3 regions of the Ensifer sp. GW823-FHT05D09 genome follow, and region 3 is predicted to be linked to each of the others. Evidence: riboswitches for the same ligand, from Rfam matches in the RefSeq annotation. Region 3 holds a riboswitch; each other region holds the start of a gene.

Region 1 (10,252 bases), on a different contig from region 3:
CTGGCGGCTGGAGCAACTGGCGCCGCTGGATGCCGCTCTGAGCGCAGCGAGTCGCGAAGCACGGCTGCTGGCGTTGGCTGCCCTCGTGCCGCTGCTGGCGCTTGCCGCATTTCTCCTTCGCCGGCGTCAGTCGTTGACGCTGGTCGCGGCCAACGAGCGGGTCGCACGCGATGAACTCGAGCGTCGCGTTGCCGAGCGCACACAGGATCTCAGCCTCGCCCGCGATCACCTCGAAACCGAAATCGCCGACCACCGGCGCACCGGCGAAAAGCTGCAGGCGGTGCAACAAGAACTGGTCCAGGCCAACCGATTGGCAATCCTCGGGCAGGTGGCGGCCGGCGTTGCCCACGAGATAAACCAGCCGGTCGCGACCATCCGCGCCTATGCCGACAATGCCCGCACCTTCCTCGACCGCGGACAGAAGGAAACCGCGGTCGAAAACCTCGAAAGCATCGCGGCGCTGACCGAGCGTGTCGGCACCATCACCGACGAGTTGCGAAGCTTTGCGCGCAAGGGCCGTTTCGTTGCCGAGCCGACGGCGGTGCGTGAGGTGATCGAAGGCGCGCGGATGCTGCTGCGCAGCCGCTTTGCCGGTCGCATGGACGCGATCGTCATCGACCTGCCCGACAACGGGCTCAGTGTGCTCGGCAACCGTATCCGCCTGGAGCAGGTGCTGATCAACCTGTTGCAGAATGCTCTGGAAGCCCTCGGCGATCGGCCAGATGCCGAGATCCATGTCCGTTGCGAAAACGGTCCCAACGATACTGTTTTGCTTGTTGTCGCCGACAATGGTCCGGGCATAAGGCCCGATATCCTTGAAGACCTGTTCACGCCGTTCAACACCTCCAAGGATCAGGGTCTCGGACTCGGCCTTGCCATTTCCAAGGAGATCGTCGTCGACTACGGCGGCGACATCGACGTCAAGACCGGGCCTGAGGGCACCGTCTTCACCGTCCGTCTGAAGAGGGCCTGAGCGATGCAGCAATCCGTATGCCTCGTCGACGACGACAGCGACCTGCGCAAGGCGATGAAGCAGACGCTCGAGCTTGCCGGCCTGAGCGTGACAGACTTTCCCGGTGCGGCGGATGCGCTCGCCGTGCTCGACCCCGACTTTGGCGGTATCGTCATCAGCGATATTCGCATGCCGGGGATCGATGGCCTCACATTGTTTCGCCGGGTCGCCGGCTTCGACCCCGACCTTCCCGTCATCCTGGTCACCGGCCACGGCGATATTCCGATGGCCGTGCAGGCCCTTAAGGACGGCGTCTATGACTTCATTCCGAAACCCTTTGCTGCCGACCGTCTTGTCCAAAGCGCGCGCCGCGCGCTCGAAAAACGCCGACTGGTGATGGAGAACCGCGCGCTGAAGCGCGCGGCCGAAACGGCCGGCGAAAGCCTGCCGCTGATCGGCCAGACGCCGGTCATGGAACGGCTGCGCCAGACCTTGCGACATATCGCCGACACCGACGTCGACGTGCTCGTCGCCGGCGAGACCGGCAGCGGCAAGGAAGTGGTGGCGACGCTGCTGCACAACTGGAGCCGGCGCCGGGATGGGAATTTCGTGGCGCTGAATTGCGGCGCGCTGCCGGAAACGGTGATCGAAAGCGAGCTCTTCGGCCACGAACAGGGCGCCTTTACCGGTGCGCTGAAGAAGCGCATCGGCCGCATCGAGCATGCGAGCGGCGGCACGCTTTTCCTCGACGAGATCGAGGCGATGCCGCCGGCAACGCAGGTCAAGATGCTGCGCGTGCTGGAAGCCCGCGAAATCACCCCGCTTGGCACCAACGTGGTGCGTCCCGTCGATATCCGCGTCATCGCCGCGGCCAAGATCGATCTCGGCGATCCGGCCCAGCGCGGCGACTTTCGCGAGGATCTCTATTTCCGGCTGAACGTCGTAACCCTGTCGATCCCGCCGCTGCGCGAGCGCCGCGACGACATCCCGCTGCTGTTCTCGCATTTCCTGACGCGGGCGGCGCAGCGCTTCAAGCGTGACGTGCCCGACGTCTCGCCTGCCGTGCGCCACCACCTCTTGTCGCATTCCTGGCCTGGCAATGTGCGCGAGCTCTCGCATTTCGCCGAACGCGTCGCCCTTGGCGTCGAGGGTCCCCTCGGACAAGCGACCGCCAGCCCGACAGCATCCGCTGCTGCCCTTCCCGAGCGGCTTGAGCGCTACGAAGCGGAGATTTTGAAGGAGGCGCTGAGGGCGCAGCGCGGCGACGTCAAGGCGACGATCGAGGTGCTCGGCATTCCGCGCAAGACCTTCTACGACAAGCTTCAGCGGCACGGCATCAACCGCGCCGACTATGCCGAGCGACCGGCATCCGAGAAGCCCGGACGCTAGCAAGCGATCAACAGTCGAAGGGTACAACCTTCGGATTAGCGCTTGACGGCGCATCCGGATCGATGGCTATCTCTCGATATTCACCAGGGGGGTCCCGTCAAGGGGCTGAGAGTCTGCTGGTCGGATCGGCGTTGCCGACCGAGGCGCAGTGACCCGTTGAACCTGATCCAGTTCATACTGGCGTAGGGACGGTGCAGACATCGACGCCACGATTCCGTTCTTTCAGCGGGAATTAGGGCGAACCTGTCTTTTCCTTCCGGCTTCAGAACTGGGTCTCCAACCGCAAACTTGGAGCCTCATCATGAATATTGCCACCAAACCCGCAGACCTCTCCGTCACCAAAGGCCCGCTTCCCGCTTCGAAGAAGGTCTATAAATCCGGCACGATCCATCCTGACATCCGGGTGCCGATGCGCGAGATTGCCCTGCACCCGACCTCGGGCGAGCCGCCAGTCACGGTCTATGATGCCTCAGGGCCATACACCTTCGAAGACGCCAACATCCGCATTGAGGACGGGCTGCCCAGACCGCGGCGCAACTGGATCATCGCGCGCGGCGATGTCGAGGCCTATGACGGTCGTTGCGTCCGGCCCGAGGATAACGGTTTTGCCACCGGCGACCGGCTGACACCGACCTTCCCCTTCCGTCATGCACCGCTGCGGGCAACCGGAAGGCGCGCCGTGACGCAGCTTGCCTATGCGCGCGCCGGCATCATCACGCCGGAAATGGAGTTTGTCGCCATCCGCGAAAACCTCGGTCGCGACGCCACGCGCACTACATCGCGCGACGGGGAAAGTTTCGGCGCCCAGATCCCCGATCACGTCACGCCGGAATTCGTCCGCCAGGAGATCGCCAGCGGCCGCGCCGTGCTGCCGGCCAACATCAACCACCCGGAATCCGAGCCGATGATCATCGGCCGGAATTTCCTCGTGAAGATCAACGCCAATATCGGCAACTCCGCCGTCACCTCCTCGATGGCCGAAGAGGTCGAGAAAATGGTCTGGGCGACGCGTTGGGGCGCCGATACGGTCATGGACCTTTCGACCGGGCGCAACATCCATAACATCCGCGAATGGATCATCCGCAATTCGCCGGTGCCGATCGGGACCGTGCCGCTCTACCAAGCGCTCGAAAAGGTCAACGGCATCGCCGAGGATCTGACTTGGGAGGTCTATCGCGACACGCTGATCGAACAGGCGGAACAAGGCGTCGACTACTTCACCATCCATGCCGGCGTCCGGCTTCACTATATCCCGCTCACGGTCGGTCGGGTCACGGGCATCGTCTCGCGCGGCGGCTCGATCATGGCCAAGTGGTGCCTGCATCACCACAAGGAGAGTTTTCTCTACGAGCACTTCGAAGAGATCTGCGACATCTGCCGCGCCTATGACGTGTCGTTCTCGCTCGGCGACGGCCTGCGTCCCGGCTCGATTGCGGACGCCAACGACGCGGCGCAATTTGCCGAACTGGAAACGCTGGGCGAACTGACGAAGATCGCCTGGGCCAGGGATTGCCAGGTGATGATCGAAGGCCCCGGCCACGTGCCGATGCACAAGATCAAGGAGAACATGGACAAGCAGCTCGCGGTCTGCGGCGAGGCGCCGTTCTATACGCTTGGGCCGCTCACGACCGATATCGCGCCCGGTTACGACCACATCACGTCCGGCATCGGGGCGGCGATGATCGGCTGGTTCGGCACCGCCATGCTCTGCTACGTGACGCCGAAGGAGCATCTGGGGCTTCCCGACCGCAACGACGTGAAGACCGGGGTGATCACCTACAAGATCGCCGCCCACGCCGCCGACCTCGCCAAGGGACATCCGGCCGCCCGCACCCGCGACGACGCCCTGTCGCGAGCTCGTTTCGAATTCCGCTGGGAAGACCAGTTCAACCTGTCGCTCGATCCGGAGACGGCACGCGCCTTCCACGATGAGACCTTGCCGAAAGAGGCGCACAAGGTCGCGCATTTCTGCTCGATGTGCGGCCCGAAATTCTGCTCGATGCGGATCTCGCACGACATCCGCGCGGAGGCGCAGAAAGAAGGGTTTCAGGCGATGGCGGCGAAGTATCGTGAGGGCGGCGACCTCTATATGCCGGTGGAGGCAGTTGTGGCCGAAGGATAGCGACGACGGCGGAAGGGTCGGCGAAGGTCGATTGTGGTGCGTCTTTCTGAACGCAAGGCGCACCAGCACCCGTGAGCTTGCGAACTTTGAATGCTGCCGCTCCCCTCTCCTCGGTCATGCTCGGGCTCGACCCGAGCATCCATTCGCGAGCCTCGACGCCGTCAACGCGCAAACATCCTTCTCAAAGGGTGGATGTGGTTGGATCCTGGGGTCAGCCCGAGGATGACGGGAGGGGATGCCCGACTGTCGGTGGCTCACCGTCTCTAGGGTCGGCCGGCGATCCGCATGGCCACATCAAGCAAAACATTGGCCCCGGCGACGAGGTCGGCCGGGTCCGTGTGCTCGCGCGGATTGTGGCTGATGCCGTCGCGACTTGGAACGAAGATCATCGCCGCCGGCGCGATGCGGGCAATCATCTGGGCATCGTGGCCGGCACCGGAGGTCATCCACCGGCTCTTCAACCCGCGGGCGCCCGCCGACGCCTCGATCATCTGCACTATGGCGCGATCGAAGGCCACCGGCTCGAAGCGCGCCAAGCGTTCAACCGTTGCCGTCACGCCCTCCTCCGCAATGATCACCCGCAATTCCGCTGCAAGTGCCGCTTCAAGCGCCTGCAGACGCTCCTCGTCCGGGTCACGCAGGTCCACGGTAAAAACCGCGCGCGAGGGGATGACGTTGATCGCGTCCGGCTCGAAGCGCATGGTGCCGATCGTCGCGACACTCGGCGCGTTCGATCGCGCGATATGATCGCGCAGGAACAGCCCGACACGGGCGGCGGCAAGGCCCGCATCGCATCGCATCGCCATCGGCGTGGTGCCGGCATGATTGGCAACACCCTCGATCGTCACGCGTTGCCAGGAAATCCCTTGCAGGTTTTCGACGGCGCCGATGGCGATTGCCTCGCGCTCCAGCACCGGCCCCTGCTCGATATGCAGTTCGACATAGGCATGAGGCTTCAGGAAGCCAGGCTCGACAGCGCCGGCATAGCCGATGCGCGCCAATTCCGATCCGAGCAACGTGCCATCGGTTCCCACCGTCGCAAGCGCTTCCTCGATGTCGAGGCCGCCGACATGGACGAGCGAGCCCAGCATATCGGGCGCGTAGCGCACGCCCTCTTCGTTGGTAAAAGCGGCGACGGCGATCGGCCGCGCGGGTTCAAAACCCTGCTCCTTCAAAGTCTCGATCACTTCGAGCCCAGCCAGTACGCCGTAGCAGCCGTCATAGACGCCGGCATTGATAACGGTGTCGATATGCGAGCCCAGCATCAACGGCGATTGCCCGGCGTTGTCCTCACTTTGCCAGATGCCGAAGACGTTGCCGATCCGATCGATGACGACCTCGAGACCTGCGACCTCCAGCCAACCGACAAGACGATCCCGCCCCTGCTTCTCGCTGTCGGACGCCGCAAGCCGGGTCAATTGGCCCCGATCGTCGCGCCCGATTGTGCCGAGGTCCTGGATGTGTGCCAGCAGACGCTCGGCATTGATGGAAGGGTGAGGCATGTCGATGTCGCCTTTGAAGGTGCTGATTTTGGGGACGACGACAGTCATTGGCCGACATCCGGAAAGGCCAGTCGCTGCCGGGTGATTTCGGCGTGGAACCGGGCGCCGAAGATCAGGGCATCGTCGTTGAAGTCATAGGTGGGATTGTGCAACGGCGCGGACTCCTTGCCATTGCCGATAAAGACGAAGCAGCCCGGAACATGGGCAAGAAACCGCGCAAAATCCTCCGAGCCGGTCATCGGTTCGGCAGCCACGCCGACATTCTCCGCCTCGAAAACCACATCGGCGGCCGCGAACGCATGGTCGACGAGCGCGGGATCGTTGAGGAGCGGCACGAACTCGCGGGTATAGTTCACCTCGACCTCGCAGCCGTAGGCATCCGCGGTACCCCTGGCGATCGTGCGCATCTGCTGCTCGATCTTGGCACTGACCTCGGGCCGAAAGCTGCGGGCGTCGCCGAGGATGCGGGCAAGGCCCGGAAGCGCGTTGCGGGTGCCGTCCGTGATCACTTCCGTCACCGAAACGACGGCGATATCGGCCGGAGAGAGCCTTCGCGAGACGATGGTCTGCAGATTGACCACCGTCGCGCAGGCCGCAACCAGGGTCTCGTTGCCGATGTGAGGCCGGGCCGCATGGCCCCCGACACCCTTGAGTGTGATTTCGAAATTGTCCTCGGCCGACATGATGGCGCCCGGACGCGTTTCGAACTTGCCGACGGCAAGACCCGGCATGTTGTGCAGGCCATAGATCTCGTCGAAGGGAAAGCGCTCCATCAAGCCGTCGGCGAGCATGGCAAGCGCCCCCTTGCCCCATTCCTCAGCCGGCTGGAAGACGAAGTGTACTGTGCCGTCGAAACCGCCCTCCTCGGCGAGCAGCTTCGCCGCGCCGAGCAGCATTGCCGTGTGGCCGTCATGACCGCAGGCGTGCATCGTGCCCGGCCGGGTTGAGCAATAGGCAGCAGTCCCCTGCTCCGTTATGCGCAACGCGTCCATGTCGGCGCGCAGGGCGATGGCGCGGTTTCCCGTTCCACGTCGCAGCGTGCCGACAACGCCGGTGCCGCCGATCCCTTCTGCGACCTCGTCGAGGCCGAACGCGCGCAGCTTGGCGGCAACAAAGGCGGCCGTTCGTTTTTCTTCAAAGCCGAATTCCGGATGAGCGTGCAGATCGCGGCGCCATGCCGTCATATCCGCCACAAGCCTGTCGTTCGTGCTTGTCATCCGCATCACACCCTTTCCACGCTCAAGGCCCCTGCGACCTCAGCGGGTGCGAGACCGACCAGTTCTTCATACCGCTCCGGATCCGTGGCGCCTTCCGTATTGATCACCAGGATCCGCGATCGGGCATCGATACCAAGGGCGGCACGCATGTTCCGGTCTCCGGCGACGGTGACAAGGCCTGCCAGACCGACGCCACCGCTTTCGCCGGCAACGATTGCCGGATCGCTGCATTTCGGGCGCGCCAGGCGGTTCATGATCGAAACGGCATCCTCCTCCTCGACGGTCATGAAGGCGCAGGCGACGCGCGAAAGAATACGCCAGGCGACAAGCGAAGGCTCATAACATTCAAGCATCGCCATGACGGTGGGCTCGCCATGCGCCACCTTCACAGGATGACCGGCCTTTGCCGTTTCGAGGAGGCATGCGGCGCGCGCGGGCTCGACGACGACGAAGCGTGGCCGGTCTTGACCATAACGCAGCGCGAGATGACCTGCCGTTGCCGCGGCAATGCCGCCGACGCCGGCCTGGACGAAGACATGGGTCGGCGGTGTCCCGATCTCCCTCAAGGCCTCGCACAGGAGCGCCATGTAGCCCTGCATCACCAGTCCGGGAATATACTCGTAGCCCGGCCAGGACGTGTCCGAGACAACCGTCCATCCGCGATCGTCACAAACCTTCGCGGCAAACTCGACCGAGTCGTCGTAGGTTCCCTCGACGCGGACGATCTCAGCTCCATAGTCTGCGATGGCGTCGATGCGTTTCTGACTGACGCCGGCATGCACAAAGATCACCGATTTCGCGCCCACAAGCTGCGCACCCATCGCAACCGACCGACCGTGGTTGCCGTCCGTGGCGCAACCGAACGTCATCTCTCGGGCAACCGCGCGAACATCGTCACGCGCCAGGTCGTCGATGTCGACGTCCCGGCCGGTCCGCTTTCGAGCCTCGTCAAGCACCAGACGGATTACCGCGTACGATCCGCCGAGCGCCTTGAAGCTGCCAAGCCCGAGCCGATGGCCCTCGTCCTTGACCAGGATCGCGTCGACGTCGAGTTCACCCGCGAGCGCCGGCAGGGAATGAAGCGGTGTCGGCCGGTGGTTATCGCGGCGCGAAAGCTGACGCTCGACCTCGGCGGCAGCGGCAATCGAAAGCATTTCGGCATCCTCCGGAAGCAGCGGCGATCCGAAGTCGGCATGATGGTTGCGAATAAGCATGCGGGGCAGTCTCCCTGTTTGGTGAAATTCTATTTCAGCTCGAGAGAGAAATGCGCTCTAAATAGCGACCTTGGATGCAAGTTTGTAAACAACAGCGAGGGAACGATGGCCGTTTCAAAGACTGCACCGTCTGAGCTTGACCGCTTCGATCTGGCGATCCTGGCAATCCTGCAGAAGGACAACACGACGCCGCAGCGGCAGATCGGCGAGGCCGTCAACCTGTCCGCGCCGGCCGTGCAGCGCCGCATCAAGCGCATGGAAGAGAACGGCGTCATCCGCAGCAATGTGGCGGTGATCGATCCGGCCCGCGTCAACCAGGCCTTGACGATCCTGGTCGAGGTGGAGGTGGAAAGCGAGCAGATCGACCTGCTCGATGCGGCGAAGGCTGCCTTTTCGGCGGCTCCCGAAGTGCAGCAATGCTATTATGTCACTGGCGATGTCGATTTCATGCTTGTCGTGATCGTGCCGACGATGGGCGACTATGAAGCCTTCACCCGCCGCATGTTCTTCGGCAACCCGAACATCCGGCGGTTCCGGACATTCGTGACCATGGATCGCGTCAAGGTCGGCCTGTCCGTTCCGGTGGAAAGGCCGCGCTGAGGCTACTTCGGGCCGGCAAGTGCGTTCTTCTCGGCCTCCGCCTCAAGCGGCGCACCGGCGCCGATCGAGGTCAGATAGGCATCGACGGTTTCAAGTGACGACGCCGGCGCGAAACCTTCGCCGGTTTCCGGGGTGACGATCGCAAGCTGCGTCTGCCAGCCGGCGGCGCTACGGCAGGCAATCGAGACGAAATCCGGCTGATCCGGCCGCTTCATTTCGTACTCGCGGCAGATCTGTTCGCCACCTGCCGTGAACGTCGAAACCAACCGAACCTGTCCGTCGCCGACGACGATTTCCTCGCCCGAGGCGCGCTGGTCGAGAATACCTGACACGATCGGATCGACCAGGCCCGCAACCTGCGGGCCCTCGACGTCCGTTCGGCCTGCTCCGCCAGCAAAGTATCCGCCGACGCCACCGACGACGATGAGAAGCGATGCGGCCAACGCCATCATCAGCGACGAAGGACGGCGCGGGGTCTGAGCCGTTGGCTCCGGCCTGCGGAAGGCAATGATGTTGTCCGCACTCGCACTTTCGTTAGCCGCATCAGCGGCCCGGCTGCCGCCATCGCGTGCTGCCGCCTTGGCGGCCATGGCGCGGACGTTCTCAACCAGTTGATCCGGAACCGCCTCGTCGAGCATCGGCTTCAGCGCCTCGCTCGAGGCCGCCCGCGTTTCCATGAACATGGCGACGCGGGCCATCAGGTCGTCGTCCGTTTCGAGCGCCGTCTCGACAAGCCGCGTCGTCTCGTCGTCGAGTTCGCCATCGGCGAATGCCATCAGGATCTCGTCGGTGAATTCCATATCGCTCATCTCGCCCCGCCTCTCATATCCGGTGAACGCGCGGCCGCAGGTTCTATTCCCGCGGCTTCAGCAAGATTCTTGCGGGCGCGGGCGAGCCTGCTCATCACTGTACCGATAGGAATGCCGAGCACCTCGGCTGCCTCCTTATAGGAGAGATCCTCCACGCATGTCAGCAGCAGCACCTCGCGCTGTTCCAGCACGAGATCGTCGATGGCAGCGGCCACGCTTTTCAGCGTCATACGTGCCTCGGATCCCGCTTCTCCGGAGGGAACGGCAAGCTCCGGCTGAGCTTCGATCTCCTCGGTCGGACCGGCCGTCTTCTGGCGGCGGAGCTGGTCTATCCAAAGATTGCGCAGAATGCGGAACATCCAGGCGTCGAAACGCGTGCCCTCCTCGAACCGCTCCGAGCCGGCAAGCGCCTTCTCGCAAGCGGCTTGCACCAGGTCGTCGGCGATA
Region 2 (10,252 bases), on a different contig from region 3:
TCGACGATAACAAGTTTCAAGCACTCTCCACGGTCGAAGGTGATTTCGAGCATCTTCCAATAATCGGTGTAAGCAACGCAACGGCCGACCAGACGTTCGTCTATACGCAGGCTGCCCTCGTGCGCTTGATCGCTGATCTGGGCCACTTCTCGGTATCGAGCCATCCGTCCCCGATCAAGGAAAGAAGAATCTTGGTCTTTGAACGGTTGCCAGGCTGAGTGGCGCGCGTCCCAATCGACCATGCCGGGCCTTTGGCCGCCCAAGGTCGAATGCGCAGCCATTGGGACCCGACTGGTGCGATCGCATCCGGGCACGGGCGATTGGGGTTCTATTGTTGTTCGATAAATCCCTAGAGCGGCGGAGGTCCAATTGAAATCTCACCCTGCGGCAACTTCCGCATTCAGGCAACAACGTGGCGCGAAAGTCGCCGATGGTTTCCACGGGGCGTTGACTTTCCTGACAGCCCGGCTCGTAGAGATCCTCTAAGCTTGGCGAAGGCCGCTTCGAAGGGATGGGGATCGGACTGTAAGGTGGCAGTAAGGGCAGACAGGCGCCTTAGCCCGGATCATCGGCTCGAGAAGAGAAATTGTCGATAATGACGGCGTCGCTATCTCGCAGTGTGGGGCAAGCAGCGTTTCGACAAAAGTCTCGAAGTGGGCCGATTCATCTTCCAGTCGGCAACGAAATGCTGTCAATCAGTCGCTACGCATATCGGCGGTAGAGGTCTGCATTTCCCAATGATTGAGTAGCACTTTGCTGTTCAGGCGATCGCCCTTGCTGCTTCGGCATCTCACTCTGGTGCCCTTGACCGTCAGTCAGGCGCTGAGTTCCTGCATAGTGATGTCGGCTTCTCATCGATCTCGCGCAGCAGAAGGGTATGATGCAGGTCGAGCTTGAAATGCTGCGGTCCGCCTTCGCGCTTCGGATCAGGTCTACCGGACCACTACCAGATTTTCATCAGCACGACGTAGGAACCCTATACGCTCCAATGACCGGCGGCGGCGTGACAGGAATAGCCGGCATCAAGTAACGGAAGACGCGCTCCTGAAGACCACGCGAATGGGCGTCGGCATCGCAAGCGGTGGCGGGCCGAAAGAGAGTTAAGGAAACCACCACTGCAGAATTCCTACTGATTGAAACTAAAAATCCGCCGCACTAATTTGTCTGGCAAACCTATCCCGTCATGTAAGGTCGACTCTAGGTTTAACTATCCCGGAGGCAGATCCAACAATTCTTAAGACCGGATCTTCCACCGAACACTAAGGATCTGACGGGTTCAGAGACAACACATCAGGCGGAGGTGCTTCCTGAAGCTGGACTCTACCGCATAAAAACCAGCACATCGCACGAAGGGATGGACTCCCGGCGTCTACTCCATTTCGTCGGTCTCATGTTGTTGACAGCCGTCTAAATCTCTCTCATACACTGGGCATATTCCGAGGGGAGCACTTCACAGTGCTGAGATGGCGGTGAGCCGGACCCTTGAACCTGATCCGGGTCATGCCGGCGTAGGAACGGGAAAAGAGCCGCTTTCGGCACACTAATCGCGTCTTCGCTTTCACCTGGGTCTCCGTGATGTTTGTCTGGAGATCGTTCGATGCTGTCTTTTGCCAAGTTGCCGCCGAACGGCGGGGGTGCATTTCGTCCGGGTTGGCGCGTCGGCTGACCGGCGATGCGACTGGTGTTACCATTTGCTCGCAGCCTCGTTGTGCTGGTCATTCTCTGGCAGGTGGCGGTGGTTGTGTTCGCGCCGCCGCGCTACCTGCTGCCGACGCCGCGTGAGGTGCTGGCCGTGTTTGCGCGACAGCCTGCATTTCTGCTTGAGCAGAGCCTGGTGACAATCGCGGAGATGCTGGCCGGTCTCGCGGTCGGGACGGCCTTCGGCGTTGCCACGGCAATCGGCATTGCAGCTTTTCCGAGGCTCGGAAAGCTCGTCTGGCCGCTCGTGCTAGTGCTGCAAGCCTTTCCCGTCTTCGTCATCGCGCCATTGCTGGTTCTGTGGTTCGGATTCGGCATGGTGTCGAAGATCGTGATGGCGACGATCGTCACCTTCTTTCCTGTCGTTTCCGCCTTCTCTGATGGCCTGCGCCGCACCGATACGCAGATTCTCGATGCCGTCGCGCTGACCAAGGCAAGTCACTGGCAGGCGCTCAGGCTTGTGCGGGTGCCGTTGGCCCTGCCGGGGCTGGCGTCTGGTCTGCGCGTTGCGGCGCCCCTGGCGCCGCTCGGTGCCGTCGTCGGCGAATGGGTTGGCGCCGCGGCCGGCCTTGGCTTCGTGATCGTCCAGGCCAATGCGCGCATGCAGACCGATGTCGTCTTCGCAGCCATGGCCATCCTTGCTGTCCTCGCTGTCGGCCTCAGGCTTCTCGTCGATGAGGCAACCCGTCCACTCGCGCACTGGGAGCGAGAAACCTGAATTCCGGAAATCAATTGGGAGTGTTCATCTAGTCATGATCCGCAAAATTCTGCTCTCTGCCAGCCTAGCTGTCGGTGTCGTCTTTTCAGCCGGCTCGGCGGCTGCCGCCGAAAAGCTGACCGTGATGCTCGAGTGGTTCGTCAATCCGGACCACGCGCCGATCGTTGTCGCAAAACAGCTCGGCCTGTTCGAAAAGGCAGGGCTCGACGTCGAGTTGGTCCCGCCGGCCGATCCTTCCAGCGTGCCGCGGCTCGTGGCGGCGGGGCAGGCAGATATCGGCGTGCATTATCAGCCGAACCTCTATCTCGATCATGCCGCCGGTTTGCCGCTCGTTCGCATCGGCACCCTGGTCGAAACACCGCTCAACACCGTCACCGTCCTCGATGACGGGCCGATCCGCAGTTTGGCTGACCTTAAAGGCAAGAAGATTGGCTTCTCGGTTTCCGGATTCGAGGATGCGATGCTCGGTCGGATGCTCGCCTCTGCGGGCCTAAAGAAGGAAGACGTCGAACTAATCAACGTCAACTTTGCGCTCTCTCCGTCGCTGATCGCCGGCAAGGTCGATGCAACGATCGGCGGCTTCAGGAATTTCGAGCTGACGCAGATGCGTCTCGAGGGCCATGAGGGCCGATCCTTTTTTCCCGAGGAACATGGCGTACCAGTCTATGACGAGCTCGTCTTCGTCACCGACAAGGCAAAGATTGCGGACAAGCGTCTGCGGCCTTTCCTCGCGGCGGTGGAACAGGGGGCAATCTTCCTCACCAATCATCCATACGAAGCCTGGAAGCTGTTCATCAAGGCCTATCCAAATCTCGATGACGAGCTCAATCGCAGTGCATTCACGGACACGCTGCCGCGCTTCGCCAAAAGGCCGGCCGCGCTCGATCGCGTTCGCTATGAGCGGTTTGGCGCTTTTCTCGCCGAAAGCGGGCTAATCGGCAAGGCGCCCGATATTGGCGATATCGCGGTGGAAATCCGATGACGGGCGATACAGGTTTCATTGAAAATGCTGCTGCATCGCTGGCTCTTGTCCGGCGGCGACGGCCGCGTTTGCATTGCCTGATGAATACAGTGGTGCAGAAGTTCGTGGCCGATGGGCTCGCGGCGCTTGGCGCGATCCCTTCCATGACTTCATCAACAGAAGAGGTCGAGGCCTTCGCCAGACGCGCGGATGCACTCGTCGTCAATCTGGGGACGCTGAGCGAGGAGCGCCGCACCGCGATCCGCCTGGCGACCGCCGTTGCGCACGACGCCCGCAAGCCGTGGATCGTCGATCCCGTGCATTGCGACTATTCGCCATCACGGCTCGCCTTTGCCAGGGAGCTCCTGGCATCCGGGCCTTCCGTTGTTCGCGGTAACGCAAGCGAGATGGATATCATCGGTGAGGCCAACGGCGTCTTGAAAATCAAGACAGGACCCGTCGACGAACTCACGCTGGGTCGACTTGCGACCCGGGTTGAGAACGGCCACCCACTCATGGCGCAAGTCACGGGCACCGGGTGCCTCTCGGGTGCCTTGATCGCGGCCTTCATGGCCGTCGAGCCGGATCGCCTGAAGGCGGCCACGGGTGCGCTTTTGACCAGCGGCGTCGCTGCTGAGATCGCCGCACGGAGATCGAGTGGCCCCGGGACCTTCGAGGTCGCATTCCGCGATGCGCTCGCATCGCTCCGCCCTGAGGATATTATCGCCAACGCCAGGATCTCCCATGCCCAAGGTTGATTACCGCCTGAATGCCATCGTCGACGCGCGCCTTGCCGACACGGCGAACTTGGCTGATCTGGCGCGCATTGCTGCGCGCAATGGCGCTACGCTGATCCAGTATCGTGACAAGACGAACGCCACCCGTGCGATGATCGAACAGGCGCGGGCAATCGGCGCAGCGCTTGCCGGCACCGGCGTGCCTTTCGTCGTCAATGATCGTGTCGATGTGGCGTTGGCGGCGGGCGCGGATGGTGTGCACCTCGGCCGGGACGATATGGATGCGGTGGCGGCTCGCTCGATCCTGGGTGAGGCCGCGATCATCGGCCTGACGGTCAAGAACGATGCGGATGCGCAGGTCGCGATTGCCTCGCCGATCGGCTATGCCTGCATCGGCGGCGTCTACGCGACGCTGTCGAAGCACAACCCCGACCGGCCGGTCGGGGTTGAAGGTTTCGCCAGACTTCGCGCGATGCTTCTCGCCGCCAAGCCGCAGCTCCCAGTCGGGGCTATCGCCGGCATCGATGCGCAGCGCGCAAGCGAGGTCGTTGGCGCAGGAGCTGACGGCGTTGCGGTCATTTCCGCAATTTTCTCCGAGGCGGACCCGGCAGCAGCCACACGCGAATTGCGTGCCTGCGTTGATCGGGCATTGAAGGAGGCCGCACGATGACCGCCATCGCTGTTACCATTGCAGGCTCGGATTCCGGCGGCGGGGCAGGTATCCAGGCCGACCTGAAGGCCTTCTCCGCCCTGGGTGTCTATGGCGCAAGCGTCATCACAGCGATCACGGCGCAGAACACCCGCGGCGTGACCGCCGTCGAGGATATCTCGCCGGTGATGGTTCAGGGGCAGATCGATGCAGTGTTTTCGGATCTCGCTGTCGGCGCCGTGAAGATCGGCATGGTGTCCCGAGAGGAAACGATTGCAATCATCGCCGACGGGCTTCGCCGTTACGGCAAGATGGCGGTGCTCGACCCCGTTATGGTCGCCACATCCGGCGATGCTTTGCTTCGTCCGGACGCCATTGCCACGCTGAGAGAAGAGCTTCTGCCACTGGCGCTGGTTGCCACTCCCAATCTACCGGAGGCGGCCTTGCTCACCGGCCGTGCGATCGCGACGGATGAGGCAGAGATGGCCCGTCAGGCGGACCTCCTTCTGAAAGCCGGTGCGCATTCTGTTTTGATGAAGGGCGGCCATGGGCACGGGGCCGAGGCAACCGACATCTTCTACGACGGCGGAGAGCCCATCCGATTGACGGCGCCGCGCATCGAAACCACGAATGATCATGGCACCGGATGCACGCTGTCTGCAGCGATCGCCGCGGGTCTCGCGCGCGGCCTCACACTGGTCGATGCAGTTGCTGCCGCGAAGGACTATCTGCACCGCGCCATCGTCGCCGCCGGCAATCTGAAGGTCGGGCAGGGCCGGGGACCGGTCCATCACTTCCATCGCTGGTGGCAGCCTGATGCTCGCTAGCGTGGCGCAATCGTTGTCGCGGTGGTTGGAGCGCACGCTGGAGCTTGCAGGCGCACTGGTGCTTGCTGCTCTGCTCGCGACAGTGACGCTTTCGGTTGCTCTTCGATATCTGGCGGCAAGTGGCTTCACCGGCATCGAAGAAGCGGCGAGTTGGCTGTTGGTCGGGCTTGTTTCGATCGGGCTGCCACTAGCCTCGACCGCTGGGGCATTGCGGATCGATTTGTTCGAGAGGCGATCGGCACCTGGTGATGGCTATGATCACGGACCAACCGCGCGCGGCTTGCCCGAGATCGTTGCGGAAAGCAAAGACCAAACGTTGCCTGGAACCGGATGGCTTGCCGCCTGCGACCTGCGCAGATTGTTCTCGGGCGCCATTACCCTGCTTGCCTGCATCGTGCTGATATCCGGCAGCGGCCACGCGGCGCTGGATCTTGGCGGTGTTTCGCCATCGCTCGGTCTGTCTGAAGGGTTACGGCCTGCCATGTTGAGTGCCGGCGCGGTCGTGGCGATTGTGGCGATTGTGCTTAGCCACCTGGCAGAAAAGCGCATTGCCGCGTTTGGTTTGATGCTGGCCATTGCGATCGGATTGCATTGGGCTGTTGGCGCAGCGCAGGTCTTAAACTTGGTGTCACCCAGCCTCATGCTCTGCTGTCTTGCGCTTGCGGCCATTTTGGCTGGAACGCCGCTTCCCCATGCCTTCATCGCTGCGGCCTATGTCGTCGTGGCCTTCGGTGCGCCAATGCCGGAGGAGGCGATGGCTGCGGCCACATTGTCCGGCCTGTCGCGTTATCTACTGACTGCCATCCCATTCTTCCTGCTCGCAGGTGCGCTTTTGACAGCCTCCGGCATCGCCGGTGACCTGGTTCGCTTTGCCGCAGCGCTCGTTGGCCACCGTCGCGCCGGGCTCGGACAAACGGTGCTTTTGACCGGCGTGCTCTTTTCCGGAGCCTCGGGGTCGTCAATCGCCAATGCGGCGTTCGGTACCGCCGCTTTCATGCCGCAGTTGACGGCGCGCGGGACACCTCCCGAGCGGGCCGGTGCGTTGATTGCCGCCGTCTCCGTGCTCGACAATATCATCCCACCATCGATTGCCTTTCTGATCCTTGCTGCAGCCGCGGACCTTTCGACCGGCAAGCTCCTCGCCGGTGGATTTGTCGCAGGCCTGGTGATGGCCGCAACGCTTGCAGTTGCAATCCATCTGACGGGCGCGACGGCAGCGGGCGCAGACAGGGCATCGGTGGGAGAGTGCCGCAGATCCGGCGTGAGAGCTCTGCCCGCCTTCGGCCTCGGTATCATTGTCGTCGCCGGCATTCGCGCCGGCATGGTGTCCCCGACGGAGGCTGCTGCCCTTGCGGCGGCCTATACCTTGATTGCAGCCGTCTTTAAGCGGACGACTGCCCAAGAGGTTGGCACCGCCTTCCGGCATTCGGCGCGTGAAACCGCGGCGATCCTGCTGTTGATTGGTTCGGCAGCACCCTTCGCATTCCTCATCGCGGTCGATGGCCTGGCGGCCCAGGCCTCGTCTGCGGCAAGTTGGCTCGGGTCCAATCCGTTCCTCGTGATCGCTGCGCTCAACCTGTTGCTGCTTGGCGTCGGTCTTTTCCTCGATATTGGTGCGGCAATCCTGTTGTTTGCGCCGTTGACGCTGCCAGTCGCCGTCTCGGCCGGTATCGACCCCATACATTTTGGCGTGATCCTGGTCGTCAACTTGATGATCGGCGGTTTGACGCCACCCGTCGGCATCCTCGTGCAAACGGTCGGCAACGCGTCCGGCGTTCCCGTTGTGGCGTTGTTTGCCGCTTCGCGGCCCTATCTGCTCGCGCTCTTGTCGGCACTGGCACTTCTCAGTTTTTCCGCCGCACTCGTTGCCTGCTTTTGAACCCTTAGGGAGGGAATGGAAATGCTTCGCCTCAATCGCCGCGCATTCAATCTGAGCCTGCTTGCCACCGGCACGACAGCCCTTGCCGCTCCGGCTTTGACGGGCCGGGCCGTGGCCGCCCGCCCAGTACTCATCGCCTCGCTGCTGGGTGAGAACAAGCCGGAGACGAAGGTCTGGCTGAAGATCCGCGATCTCGTCGCGGCCGCGCTCCCCGGGCGATTTGCCTTCAACATCGTCCCCAATGCAGCACTTGGCAGCGAGAAAGACGTCAACGAAGGTCTGAGGCTTGGCGCAATTCAGGGGAGCCTCTCCACCCTTTCGGCCCTGTCTGCCTGGGCGCCGGAGAGCCAGCTCTTCGACATGCCTTTTCTTTTCCGCGATGCCGAGCATGTCCGCGCCACGGTCGCGTCCAAAACAGGTGAGGGCTTGAAGGCGAAACTGGAAGAGGAAGGGTTCATCGTTGGAGACTATGTCAACTACGGTGCCCGCCACCTGCTCGCCAAGGAGCCACTGACACGTCCAGCGGATGTCGCCGGCAAAAGGCTGCGTGTCATTCAGAGCCCGCTTCATGCGACGCTATGGCAGAGCTTTGGCGCCGTCCCTGTCGGTCTGCCGATCACGGAGACCTATAATGCGCTGGCGACCGGCGTCGTCGATGCCATGGACCTGACGAAATCCGCCTATGCCGGTTTCAAGCTCTACGAGGTCGTGCCCGAGGTGATCGAGACAGGCCACATCTGGGCATCGGGTGCGCTCGTTTTCGCCAAGGGCTTTTGGAAGGGCCTCTCCGCGGAGGAGCAGGATGTGTTTCGAAATGCGGCTATCGAGGGCGCGCGGTATTTCAACGAGTTGATCGTTGCCGATGAGGTTGCGTCGATGGCTGCCGCGAAAGCAGCGGGTGCGCGCTTCAACGCCGCCGAGGACCGCGACCAGTGGATCGCGGGCGCACGAAATGTGTGGGTGGCCTACGCGGATAAAGTGGGTGGCATGGAGGCGGTCGAAGCCGTGCAGGCAATGGGCTAAGATAGATTGGCCGGTGAGGCGCTAAACCTGAATTCCTCCTGCTGTTTTGCTAGGTTGATCCCGAACGCATAGAGGTGCCGTTGTCACTGCCCCGCCGCTTATGGGACATTGCCTGGCTCTGACAGGATGTTGAATGGGCTCCTGACAGCAGGACGAGGACGTCGGGTAGCATTGCAGGCACGCAATACCGCTGCCGCCTGCATTCGCGCCATGGGACGCGCCTAAGAGTCTGAGTTGTTGGCGGTGAGCGCTGAACGAGCGCGCATGTCCATCGCCGAACGCACAAGCTTAGCGCCGATGTTGTCCGCTGCAGCCAAACACAATGCCAACGATTGCTAGCTAGCGACGCGCAACGCGGCTCGTCGCCGGCTCCAGCCCCTTGCCGCGATAGGCGACCGGGATACCGAGAGTTTCATGCGCGGTTGCCAAAGCCTCGAGCCAGGTCGCCAGTTCTGCCGGCACCTTTTCGTCGCCCGTTTCCATCGCCTCGATCCACGCCAGATTGCAATGGAGAGCGCTCGCGAGATTGATCGGTGTCCAGCGAAGGGCAAGCAGGCATTGGGTAAATCGTGCGGGGGTCATTTTTTGCTCAGGATTGCGAGTGCGTCTGTTCAATGAGGCTTTACACGCGGAAATGAGTCAAGGTGATGACGTGTCGCACCACGATCACGTGATCACGCGTCCGATCCACAGCGATTGTCGGGACGGTGCAACACTTGCCAGCATTGGCGCCGCGTGATGTCGAACTTGCGTTTGTCGACGCTGCCCGGTAATGCCGATGATGATGGCAGGTGACAGCGACTCGCGCAGCGCGAGCGGGCATGGGGACAGCCAAGACCGAGGCGATTGACCGTTGAACGCGACCATTTACCAGTCCGCCATCAACATTGCCGCAAAGGTCGGGCTCTATCTTTCGCTCACCATGCTCATCCCCGCGCTGGTTGATCTGTATTTCGGCCATCCCGACTGGAAGGTCTTCGCTCTCTCGGCGTGCCTGATGGGTAGCCTTTCGCTGGTCACCGTTGCGGCAACGCAAGGCGGACCGCCGCCCTTCAACCGAAAGATGGGCTTTCTGCTCGTCAACCTGCTGTGGCTCGTCGTCTCCATTGTCGGTGCCGTTCCCTTCTGGCTGTCCTCGGTCAATCTCGATTTTGCCGAGGCGCTGTTCGAATCGGTGTCCGGGATTACCACCACGGGTTCAACTGTGATTGCCGGCCTGGACAACGCGCCACCGGGCATCCTCGTCTGGCGTTCGCTGCTTCACTGGCTCGGCGGCATCGGGATCGTGGCACTCGGCCTGTTCGTCATGCCGTATCTGCGCGTGGGGGGCCTATCCTTCTTCAAGATGGAATCGTCGGATACCACCGAGAAGCCGTTTGCACGCATCGTCACCTATACCCGGGCCTTCGTGCTGATCTATATCGTCATGACGGTGACTTGCGCGGTCATTTACGGCTATCTCGGGATGAACCGTTTCGATGCGATCAATCACGCGATGTCGACGATTGCGACAGGCGGTTTTTCCACCCATGACGCCTCGCTTGGCTACTTCAACAGCCTGCCGATCCTGTGGGTGGCGACCTTCTTCATGACGCTGAGCAGCCTGCCGTTTTCGGTCTTGATCCTCTTCATCGTCCGCGGTCGACTGGATACGCTGAAGGATCCGCAGATCATCGTGTTCCTGTCCTATCTGACCGTGCTTGCGATCGCTGCCAGCCTGTTTCAGCGGCTGGAAAATGGCGTAGCCTTTCACGAGGCTT
Region 3 (10,252 bases):
GAGCGTCGACTTTCCGGACCCGGACGCGCCGGCGACCGCGACGATGCCGCCTGGCGCAACGGTGCAGTCGAAGTGAAGCGCCGTTGTGTCGTAGAGGATATCGACGCCGACGAGCTCGACCGCGCTTTCCGGGTTCATGCGTTACGTCCTTCCGGCACGCGCCTGTCGCCGGCCGTGCCGAGCATGGTGAAGACCAGGCAGAGCAAGCCGAGGAATAGCGCCAGCCCGGCTGCATCCGCTGTGCGATAGCTGCCCATCCGGCTATAGAGCAGCCATGGCAGCGTGATCATGTCCTGCGAGCCGAATAGCGCCACGGCGCCAAGGTCGCCGAGGGATAGCGCCATGGCGAAGGAAAAGGCCATCAGCAATGGTTTCTTCAGCGGCGGCAGATCGATCCATCGCAGGCGATGGAGGCCGCGGATGCCGAGGCTTGCTGTCAGCCTGTCGGTGCGCGCCGCATGGGTTGCCATCGCCGGGGCCAGGATCCGATGGACGAAGGGCAACGCCATCAAGCCATTGATGGCAACAACGATGGCGGGGGCAAAACGGGCGACATCGCCGAAGGGGCGCAGAAACAGGAACCAGCCCGCTCCAAGCACGACCGGCGGCACGAGCAGAACCAGGGAGGTGCTGGCCGTGACTGCGCCTGCAAAAAACCTTGCCAAGGTGGGTGCGTGGCGACCCGCCGTGACGGTACCAGCGGCCCGGATCATCGCGGCGGCGATACCGACACAAAGCAACGCCGAGCCGACAGCAATGGCGATGCTGGTGATGAGGGCGCGATGCACGGTCGGATCGCCCGCCAGCTTCGCCAGGTCGGCGCGCAGGCCGGAACCGACAACGGCGGTCAGTGGCGCACCGATGAAGACAAGCGCGAACAGGATCCAGCCGGTATCGGACAGGCGGGAGAGGCCGGTGTCTGCATCGTACCGCATTGAGGCTCGACCGCCGGTGACGCTTTGCGCCGGCTCCGTCGCGACACGGGCGAGGACCAGGAGCAGCGCGCCGGTCATGACAATCTGCAGGGCAGAGAGTGCAATCGCCCTCTGAGGATCGAAGTCGAAGCGTAGCGCCTGATAGATTGCCACCTCGATGGTGCTGGCGGCCGGCCCGCCACCGAGCGTCAGCACCAGCGTGAAGCTGGTGGCGCAAAGCATGAAAACGAGGCCGGCGGCACCTGGCAGCAATCCGCGCAGGATCGGCCACTCGACAAAGCGGAAGAGTGCGGCGGGCGGCATGCCAAGATTGGCGGCGGTTCTCCAGTATTCCGAGGGGATGCGCTCCAGCCCGGCAAGGAAGAGGCGTGCGACCAGCGGCATGTTGAAGAAGACGTGAGCAAGCAGGATGCCGAAGAGGCCGTAGATGCTGACAGGCTGTTGAAGCCCGAGCCCGGCCAGAGCCGTATTGAGCACACCCTGCCGGCCCCAGATCTCGATTAAGCCCAGGGCGCCGACCAGAACAGGAAGGCCGAGCGGCAGGGCCATGAGCCGCAGCACCCAGACGCGGCCGGGAAAACGCGCCCGACGCGCCAGTGCGCGGGCGATCGGAATGGCGAGCAGAACCGAGAGCAGCGTCGAAAGGCTCGCCTGCAGCAATGTGAAGCGCGTGACCCGCCAGATATAGGCATCGAACAGCACGCCATTGCCGAAGCCGCCGGCCTGGAACAGAAGCGCTGCGACCGCCAGACAGACGAACAGAAGGATGCCGCCGAGACTTAAAGTCCCGGCGGTGATCGTGATCCTGTTTTCGGCAGGCGCAAACAAGCTCGCCTCAGTTCTTGCTCATGGCTGCGAGCCATTCGTCGATCCAGGCCTTGCGGTTTGCCGCCACGTCTTCCGACGGCAGCAGGAAGGTCTTGGCCGGATTGACCAGCTTGCCGAAGGCTTCAGGCAGCGGCTCCTTGGTGGCGGCGACAGGCATCATCCAGTTGGTGGTCGGGATGATCGACTGGAACTCCGGACCGGTCATGAAGCCGAGAAACTGCTTGGCAAGCTCCGGCTCCTTGGCGCTCTTGGTCATGCCGGCGACTTCGATCTGGATGTAGTGGCCTTCCGAGAATTCGGCCGCCTGGTAGCGGTCGGTGTTCTCAGCCACCATGTGGTAGGCGGGAGACGTGGTGTAGGAGAGCACCATCGGTGCTTCGCCCTTGGTGAAGAGACCATAGGCTTCCGACCAGCCTGGCGTCACGGTCAGAACCCGATCCTTGAGCTTGGCCCAGGCGGCACCGGCTTCGTCGCCATAGACGGCCTTGACCCACAGGAGCAGGCCGAGACCCGGCGTCGATGTGCGCGGATCCTCGATGACGATCTTCTGCGACGGGTCGCCTTCGACCAGGTCCTTCAGGCTCTTCGGCGGGGTCTTCAGGGTCTGGGTGTCGTAGACGACGGCGAAATGGCCGTAATCATAGGGAAGGAAGGTGTCGTCGGTGAAGTCGCCGGGCACCTTGACGTCCTTGGCCTCGATGCCGTGCGGCGCGAAGAAGCCGGTGGCCTTGGCTTCGGCGACGAGGTTGGTGTCGAGGCCAAGCACGATGTCAGCCTTGGAGGCAGCACCCTCGAGTTTCAGGCGGGTCAGAAGCTCGACGCCATCGGCGACGCCGACATAGGTGACCTTGCATTCGCAGGTCTTCTCGAAGGCTTCGGCGACCTTGGCGCCCGGGCCCCATTCGGTGATGAAGCTCTCATAGGTGTAGACGGTCAGAGTCTTGTCTGCGGCAGACACGCCGGTCGTAAAGACAAGGCTGGCGGCAGCGGCAAGCGCTAGCCGGCTAAGGAACTTCAGTTGCGATGATTTGGACATGGCAGGCACCTCTCCCTAAAAATAATGTTGCATGGGAAAAGGGCGTATCGATCCGATCGCGTCTAATCCCTCCGCCGGTATGAGCCGGATCAGGTTCCGCGGGTTGGCGTTAAACGCCTCTCAGCCTTCGGCCAGCATGTGGTCGGAAGGCACCCCGTTAGAGCGGGTAGAGATTTACCGCCGTGACGGTTTGATGGCAAGCGGAGTTTGAACGCGGTATCCAGCAGCCCGACGCCCGCCGATGCTGCCAAGCCTGATGACATCAACGCAAAATCGCCGGATCGCCCCCTCGTTCGGTTTTCTTGCTTTTCCTTGGCAGTGCCTTTGCGCTATGGGCTTTGCCATGGCCCGATCCACCTTCACCATTCTGCTCGGCGGTGCACTGACCCTTACCGATCGCCTTGCGCGCCAGCTTGCCGGCAGCCGCTTCGTTGCGGCCGATGGCGGCATGCGGCATGCGCGCACCCTGTCGGTGATCCCCGATGTCTGGGTTGGCGATTTCGATTCGACCGAGGAGACGCTGCTTGCCGAGTTTGCCGGCGTCCCGCGCGAACCCTATCCCGCCGCCAAGGCTGCAACCGATGGTGAAATCGCCGTCGAGGCTGCGCTTACGCGCGGTGCGGGAGCCCTGATCTTTGCCGGTGCGCTCGGAGGATCCCGCAGCGATCATGCCTTCCTGCACCTGCTTCAGGCCGCTTCGCTGGCCGAACGCGGCTTGCCGGTGTTCATGACGTCGGGCGAGGAAGAGGCCTATCCGCTGCTTTCAGGCGAGATCGAGATCGATCTGCCGAAGGGCAGTCTGTTTTCGATCCTCGGACTGACCGATCTCTTCGGCCTGACGATCGTCAATGCGCGCTATCCGCTGACCGATTTCACCTTGCCGTTCGGGTCGTCCCGCACCGTTTCCAATGTTGCGGAGGGTCCCCTTCGCATTTCCCTCGACACCGGCCGGGCGATTGTTCTCGCTCGCCCCTATGACCTTTCCGGAGCCTGAGCCTTGGCGCCTCCCATTCTGAAACTCGACGATATCTTCCTCACCTTCGGGGGCACGCCGCTTCTGGCCGGCGCCAACCTGCAGGTGGAGCCGGGTGATCGCATCTGCCTTGTCGGGCGCAACGGTTCCGGCAAATCGACGCTGATGAAGATCGCTGCCGGTCTTGCCGAGGCGCAATCGGGTGAGGTGTTCCGCCATCCGTCCTCGACGGTCCGTTACCTGCCCCAGGCACCGGATTTCGAAGGCTACGACACGGTGCAGGCCTATGCGGAATCGGGTCTTGGTCCGAGCGACGATCCGTACCGCGTCGCCTATCTGCTGCAGCATCTGGGCCTGACCGGCGAAGAAGACCCGTCGCGCCTTTCCGGCGGCGAGGCGCGCCGCGCAGCACTTGCGCGCGTGATGGCGCCGGAGCCGGATATTCTTCTGCTCGACGAGCCGACCAACCATCTCGACCTGCCGACGATCGAATGGCTCGAAGACGAGCTGACCCGCAGTCGCTCGGCCCTGGTGCTGATCTCGCACGACCGGCGCTTCCTGGAAAAGGTATCGACCGCGACGGTATGGCTCGATCGCGGCCAGTCGCGCCGGCTCGACCGGGGTTTCGGCCATTTCGAGGCCTGGCGCGACGAAGTGCTGGAGGCCGAAGAACTGGAACAGCACAAGCTCGGCAAGGCGATCGAGCGTGAGGAGCACTGGCTGCGCTACGGCGTCACCGCCCGGCGCAAGCGCAACATGCGCCGTCTCGGCGAGCTGCAGGACATGCGCTCGCGCCATCGCGGCCACAAGGGGCCGCAGGGCTCCGTCCAGGCGACTGCGTCGGACGCCAAGGAATCCGGCAAGCTGGTCATCGAGGCGGAAAAGATCACCAAGGCTTACGGCGAACGGACGATCGTCGCGCCGTTTTCGATCCGTGTGCATCGCGGCGACCGGATCGGCCTCGTCGGTCCAAACGGTGCCGGCAAGACCACGCTGTTGAAGATGCTGACCGGGCAAATCGAGCCGGATACCGGCACTGTGAAGCTCGGCACCAACCTGGAGATGGCGACGCTCGACCAGAAGCGCGAGGATCTGAACCTCGAGGACACGCTGGCCCATTACCTGACCGACGGACGCGGCGAGAGCCTGATCGTCAACGGCGAGCAGCGCCATGTGACCGGCTACATGAAGGATTTCCTGTTCCAGCCGGAGCAGGCCCGGACCCCCATCCGCGAGCTTTCGGGCGGCGAGCGCGCCCGGCTGATGCTGGCGCGCATTCTTGCCCGCGCCACCAACTTGCTGATCCTTGACGAGCCGACCAACGACCTCGACATCGAAACGCTCGACCTGCTGCAGGAAGTCGTCGCCGGCTTTGCCGGAACCGTCATCCTCGTCAGCCACGATCGTGACTTCCTCGACCGCACTGTCAGCTCGACCATCGCGCCGGGCAATCCGGAAGCGCCTGATGGTCGCTGGATCGAATATGCCGGCGGCTATACCGACATGATGGCGCAGCGCAAGGGCGCGATCGAGGAGCGACGCAAGGCCGAGAAGGCGGAAAAGGCGAAGGTGTCCGACGCCGCGGCCCCTGCAGGCGAAACGTCGAAGGCCAAGGGCAAGCTCTCCTACAAGCAGAAGTTCGCGCTTGAAAACCTGCCGAAGGAGATCGCCAAGGCCGAAGCGGAGGCTGCCAAGCGCGAGGAGCGGATGGCTGATCCCAATCTCTTTGCCAAGGATCCGAACACGTTTGCGAAGCTGGCGCAGGAGCTGGAGAAGCTTCGCGGCGATCTCGCGCGCATGGAAGAGGAATGGCTGGAGCTGGAGATGCTGCGCGAGGAACTGGAAGGCTGAGGCTCACCGGCCCCCCGCGTTGAAAGTTGGCAAGGAGTATGATAAGGAAAGCTTATTATATCTCTTGTGAACGATCCTGATGCCGACAAAACTCGAATCTGAAACCATCGGCATGTTGCTGACCGATGTCTCCCGCCTTCTGCGCGGCGCCTTTGACCGCAAGGTCAACGCGCTCGACCTCGGCATCACACCAGGCGAAGCCCGCACACTGATCCAGGTGGCGCTGACCGAGGGCATCAAGCAGGCGGAAATCGCCACGCGCATGGGCATAGAGCCGATGACGCTGTCGGCCTATCTCGACCGGCTGGAGGCAATGGAGCTTGTGGCCCGGATGCCCGACCCGGCCGACCGCCGGGCCAAGAACGTTGTCATCACCGACAAGGCGGATCCGCTGCTCGCCGAGCTGATGGCGGGCCTGCGTGAAATGATGAATGCCTATACGGCTGGGCTCGACGAGGCGACGCGCGAGATGCTGCGCGGCAACCTGCGCATCCTGCGTGACAATCTGCGCCGCCTCGACCCCTGCGTCGCCGGCAAGGAGAAGGGTGCAAAGGAATGACGCGTCGCATGAGCGAACGGCGCACCAGCATCATCGGTGCCTTCCTGGTGGCGCTCGGCCCCGTTTCCATGGCGCTCTATACGCCGGCGATGCCCGAACTGGTGCGGGCCTTCTCCTCCAGCGAGGCGGCAATCAAGATGACGCTGTCGCTCTATTTCGCCGGCTTCGCCTTCGCGCAGCTGGTATCGGGCACGCTTTCCGACGTCATCGGCCGCCGGCGCACGACGCTGATCTTCATGGCCATCTACCTTGCCGGCAGCCTGATGGCGGCCTTTGCGCCGTCGGTTGCGGTTCTGCTTGCCGGGCGCCTGGTGCAGGGCATCGGCGCCTCGGTGGGCATGACGGTTGCGCGCGCCATCGTGCGCGACCAGTTTACCGGCCTGCAGGCAGCAAGGATCATGAACATGATCGGCATGATGCTGGCGATCGGCCCGGCGGTGTCGCCGACGCTCGGCGGCCTGGCGCTCGGCCTCTTCGGTTGGCAGTCGATCTTCTTCCTGATGGTCGGCTTTGCGCTGATGGCCTGTGTCAGCGTTCAGTTCTTCATGGCCGAAACCGCGACGCCCGATCCGGCGAAGGGGCATCTGCGCCCGATCCTTGCCGCCTATCGCGAGCTTGTGACCGACAGCCGCTTCGTCTCCTCGACCCTTGTGATCGCCGGTGCCGTCGGTGCGCTCTATGCCCAGGCGACCATGCTGCCCTTCGTCCTGATCGGGACGGTCGGGCTGACGCCCACCCAGTTTGGCGTCGGCATGCTGATGCAATCCGGTTTCTTCTTCTCGGGTACCGTCACGGTCAGGCTGCTGATGCGGAAATTCACGCCGCAAGCGCTGGTGCCGGCGGGGCTTTGTTTCATTGCCATCGGCAGCGTGGCGCTTGCCTACACCATGCATGCGCTCGAGCCGAGCTTCCTGTCGGTGATGGCGCCGGTCGGCGTCTATGCCTTCGGCATCGCCTTCGTCATGCCTTACATGATGACGGCGGCCATGGCGCCTTTCCCGCATATTGCCGGCACGGCCTCGGCGATGATGGGGTTCATCCAGATGGGCGCCGGCCTTCTCGGCGGTGCCCTGGCGGCCGTCGTCGGCGTACCGGTGCTGGCGCTCGGCACGATCATACCGAGCTTCGGCCTTCTCTGCGTGCTCAGCTATCTCTGGTACCGCCGCACCGTCCGCCTGGCGCCAGCGGCGGCGCCGGCCGATGGCAAGCAGGCCCTGCCGGAGGCGGCTGAGTAACAACGGCTCTGCCTGAACAGGACGCATAAAAAAGCCTCCGCGACCCAGGTCGCGGAGGCTTTGTATTAGGCTCTCGCAGTTTAGCGGTTGCGCGCGGCCAGCGTGCGCAGACGCAGCGCGTTGAGCTTGATGAAGCCGGCTGCATCCTTCTGGTCGTAGGCGCCCTGGTCGTCCTCGAAGGTGACCAGCTTGTCGGAATAGAGCGACTTGGCGCTTTCGCGGCCGGTAACCATGACGTTGCCCTTGTAGAGCTTCAGTGTCACTTCGCCTTCGACATGTTCCTGGCTCCGGTCGATCGCCGCCTGCAGCATTTCGCGCTCCGGCGAGAACCAGAAGCCGTAATAGATCAGCTCGGCGTAGCGCGGCATCAGCTCGTCCTTGAGGTGGGCAGCACCTCGGTCGAGCGTGATCGATTCGATCGCGCGGTGGGCGGCAAGCAGGATAGTGCCGCCGGGGGTCTCGTAGACGCCGCGCGACTTCATGCCGACGAAGCGATTTTCGACGAGGTCGAGGCGGCCGATGCCATTGTCGCGGCCATAGTCGTTGAGCTTGGCCAGCAGGTTTGCCGGCGACAGGCGCTCGCCGTTGATCGAGACGGCGTCGCCGCGCTCGAAGCCGACCTTGATGACGGTTGCCTTGTCGGGGGCCGCTTCCGGCGAGATCGTGCGCATGTGCACGTACTCAGGAGCTTCCTGCGACGGATCTTCCAGAACCTTGCCCTCGGACGAAGAGTGCAGCAGGTTGGCGTCGACGGAGAAGGGCGCCTCACCCTTCTTGTCCTTGGCAACCGGGATCTGGTGCTTCTCGGCGAATTCGAGCAGGTCGGTGCGGCTCTTGAACGACCAGTCGCGCCAGGGCGCGATGATCTTGATGTCGGGGTTCAGCGCATAGGCCGACAGCTCGAAGCGGACCTGGTCATTGCCCTTGCCGGTGGCGCCATGGGCGATGGCGTCAGCGCCGGTCTTCCTGGCGATATCGATCAGGTGCTTGGAAATCAGCGGCCGGGCGATCGAGGTGCCGAGCAGGTATACGCCTTCGTAAACGGCGTTGGCACGGAACATCGGGAAGACGAAATCCCGGACGAATTCCTCGCGCACGTCCTCGACGTAGATTTCCTTGATGCCGAGCATCTCGGCCTTCTTGCGCGCCGGTTCCAGTTCTTCGCCCTGGCCGAGGTCGGCCGTGAAGGTGACGACTTCGGCGCCGAGTTCGGTCTGCAGCCACTTCAGGATGATCGAGGTGTCGAGACCGCCCGAATAGGCGAGAACGACCTTTTTCACGTCTTTATGCGATGCCATGGTTTCCGTCCGTCTGGTCTTGGGAGAGGGCGGCGTGCCGCCTTGGAAATTCTGCGGCACTTTATCCAGAACACGCCTGGATACAAGCGGAACAACGCTGCAACAGGCGAATCCGCTCGCAAAAGCCGACGAGGCGGAATAGACCGGGCGACCGAGTGTTCCGGGGATCGCATACATGAACTTCCTTCCCAGCCTGCCAACGCTGTTCGGCTTCGCCGCAGCCACGCTTCTGCTTGCGGCAACGCCCGGTCCCGACATGACGCTGTCGATCAGCCGGGCGCTGTCGCAGGGCAAGAAAGCGGCGATGTTCGTGGTGCTCGGGACAAGCTTCGGCATTGTCGTCCATACGTTGCTCGTTGCCTTCGGCATCTCGGCGCTGATCACGGCCTCGCCGACGGCGTTTCTGGTGCTGAAGACCGGCGGTGCCGCCTATCTGCTCTGGCTTGCGGTGCAGGCGATCCGGTATGGATCGACGCTCTCGGTCAAGACGGTCGATAGCGCGGCGGTCACTGCGCTTTCCAACATCTCCTCGGGTTTCTGGGTGAACCTGCTCAACCCCAAGGTCATCATCTTCTTCATGACCTTCCTGCCGCAGTTCGTCAGCGCCGGCGATGCGTCGGTGACAGGCAAGCTTCTGTTTCTCGGCGCGCTGTTCATCGTCATCGGCATGCCGGTGAACATGCTGGTGGTCTTGACCGCCGACTGGCTGTCCGCCTGGCTGCAACGCAACAAGGCTTTCATGCGGGCGCTCGACTACAGCTTTGCCGGCGTCTTCTCGGTCTTTGCCGCGAAGATTTTTATGGCGACGGCACGATAGGTTTCAGCAAAGAGACCGCCCCTCATCTGCCTGCCGGCATCTTCTACCCGCCTGCGGGTGAAGAGCGTTTGCCGCATCGTTTGGCGGCAACAGCGGTCGCTGGAACAGCGTCGGGGGGAACGGCCTTTGGGTGCGCAACCTACGCCATTGGCCGGAGAGGGCTGAGAGGTCGCCACGTGTCTCTTCTCCCCGTATTGACGGGGAGAAGATGCCGGCAGGCAGATGAGGGGCAGGCAATGACGCCGAGGCTGACCGGATCAGCCGATCAGCAGAGCGTCGTCGTCGAGCGTCTGGCCTCGGATGCGGCGGAACATGGCGATGAGGTCCTCGACCTGCAGTTCCTTGCGGCTGTCGCCGGCAACGTCGAGCACGATCTCGCCACCGTGCAGCATGACGGTGCGGTGTCCATAATCGAGCGCCTGGCGCATCGAGTGGGTGACCATCATCGTCGTGAGCTTGCGTTCCGACACGATCTTCTGCGTGAGGTTCATGACGAACTCGGCCATGCCGGGGTCAAGGGCTGCGGTATGCTCGTCGAGCAGCAGCACTTCGGAGCCGGCAAGCGTCGCCATCACCAGCGAAACCGCCTGGCGCTGTCCGCCGGAAAGCAGATCCATGCGGTCGCCCATGCGGTTTTCAAGGCCGAGATTGAGTTCGGCGATGCGCTCGCGGAAATGCTCGCGGCGCTTGGGCCCGAGCGCTGCCATCAGCCCGCGCTTC

The links. A riboswitch is a leader RNA that binds a small molecule or an ion and turns the genes downstream of it on or off. The one in region 3 is predicted to bind thiamine pyrophosphate.
Region 1: another riboswitch for thiamine pyrophosphate. It lies ahead of thiC (phosphomethylpyrimidine synthase ThiC); the one in region 3 lies ahead of thiB (thiamine ABC transporter substrate binding subunit).
Region 2: another riboswitch for thiamine pyrophosphate. It lies ahead of AC1Q80_RS15040 (ABC transporter permease); the one in region 3 lies ahead of thiB (thiamine ABC transporter substrate binding subunit).

The regions. Positions count from the first base shown of each region.
Region 1 covers NZ_JBXAIA010000005.1:377,849-388,100, reverse strand. Annotated here, with positions in the region: gene AC1Q80_RS17665 (sensor histidine kinase) at 1-973, shown strand, start outside; gene AC1Q80_RS17660 (sigma-54-dependent transcriptional regulator) at 977-2,341, shown strand; TPP riboswitch at 2,417-2,548, shown strand; gene thiC (phosphomethylpyrimidine synthase ThiC) at 2,643-4,463, shown strand; gene AC1Q80_RS17650 (Zn-dependent hydrolase) at 4,727-5,965, opposite strand; gene AC1Q80_RS17645 (M20 aminoacylase family protein) at 6,010-7,182, opposite strand; gene AC1Q80_RS17640 (diaminopropionate ammonia-lyase) at 7,188-8,396, opposite strand; gene AC1Q80_RS17635 (Lrp/AsnC family transcriptional regulator) at 8,502-8,996, shown strand; gene AC1Q80_RS17630 (anti-sigma factor family protein) at 8,999-9,805, opposite strand; gene AC1Q80_RS17625 (RNA polymerase sigma factor) at 9,802-10,252, opposite strand, start outside.
Region 2 covers NZ_JBXAIA010000004.1:182,623-192,874, reverse strand. Annotated here, with positions in the region: gene AC1Q80_RS15045 (class I SAM-dependent methyltransferase) at 1-218, shown strand, start outside; TPP riboswitch at 1,430-1,532, shown strand; gene AC1Q80_RS15040 (ABC transporter permease) at 1,673-2,416, shown strand; gene AC1Q80_RS15035 (ABC transporter substrate-binding protein) at 2,454-3,398, shown strand; gene AC1Q80_RS15030 (hydroxyethylthiazole kinase) at 3,395-4,135, shown strand; gene thiE (thiamine phosphate synthase) at 4,122-4,784, shown strand; gene thiD (bifunctional hydroxymethylpyrimidine kinase/phosphomethylpyrimidine kinase) at 4,781-5,590, shown strand; gene AC1Q80_RS15015 (TRAP transporter large permease) at 5,580-7,469, shown strand; gene AC1Q80_RS15010 (TRAP transporter substrate-binding protein) at 7,491-8,492, shown strand; gene AC1Q80_RS15005 (hypothetical protein) at 8,832-9,074, opposite strand; gene AC1Q80_RS15000 (TrkH family potassium uptake protein) at 9,346-10,252, shown strand, end outside.
Region 3 covers NZ_JBXAIA010000006.1:256,245-266,496, reverse strand. Annotated here, with positions in the region: gene AC1Q80_RS19050 (thiamine ABC transporter ATP-binding protein) at 1-138, opposite strand, end outside; gene thiP (thiamine/thiamine pyrophosphate ABC transporter permease ThiP) at 135-1,739, opposite strand; gene thiB (thiamine ABC transporter substrate binding subunit) at 1,771-2,799, opposite strand; TPP riboswitch at 2,849-2,966, opposite strand; gene AC1Q80_RS19035 (thiamine diphosphokinase) at 3,143-3,793, shown strand; gene AC1Q80_RS19030 (ABC-F family ATP-binding cassette domain-containing protein) at 3,797-5,623, shown strand; gene AC1Q80_RS19025 (MarR family winged helix-turn-helix transcriptional regulator) at 5,703-6,182, shown strand; gene AC1Q80_RS19020 (multidrug effflux MFS transporter) at 6,179-7,417, shown strand; gene AC1Q80_RS19015 (argininosuccinate synthase) at 7,498-8,715, opposite strand; gene AC1Q80_RS19010 (LysE family translocator) at 8,891-9,532, shown strand; gene AC1Q80_RS19005 (ABC transporter ATP-binding protein) at 9,790-10,252, opposite strand, start outside.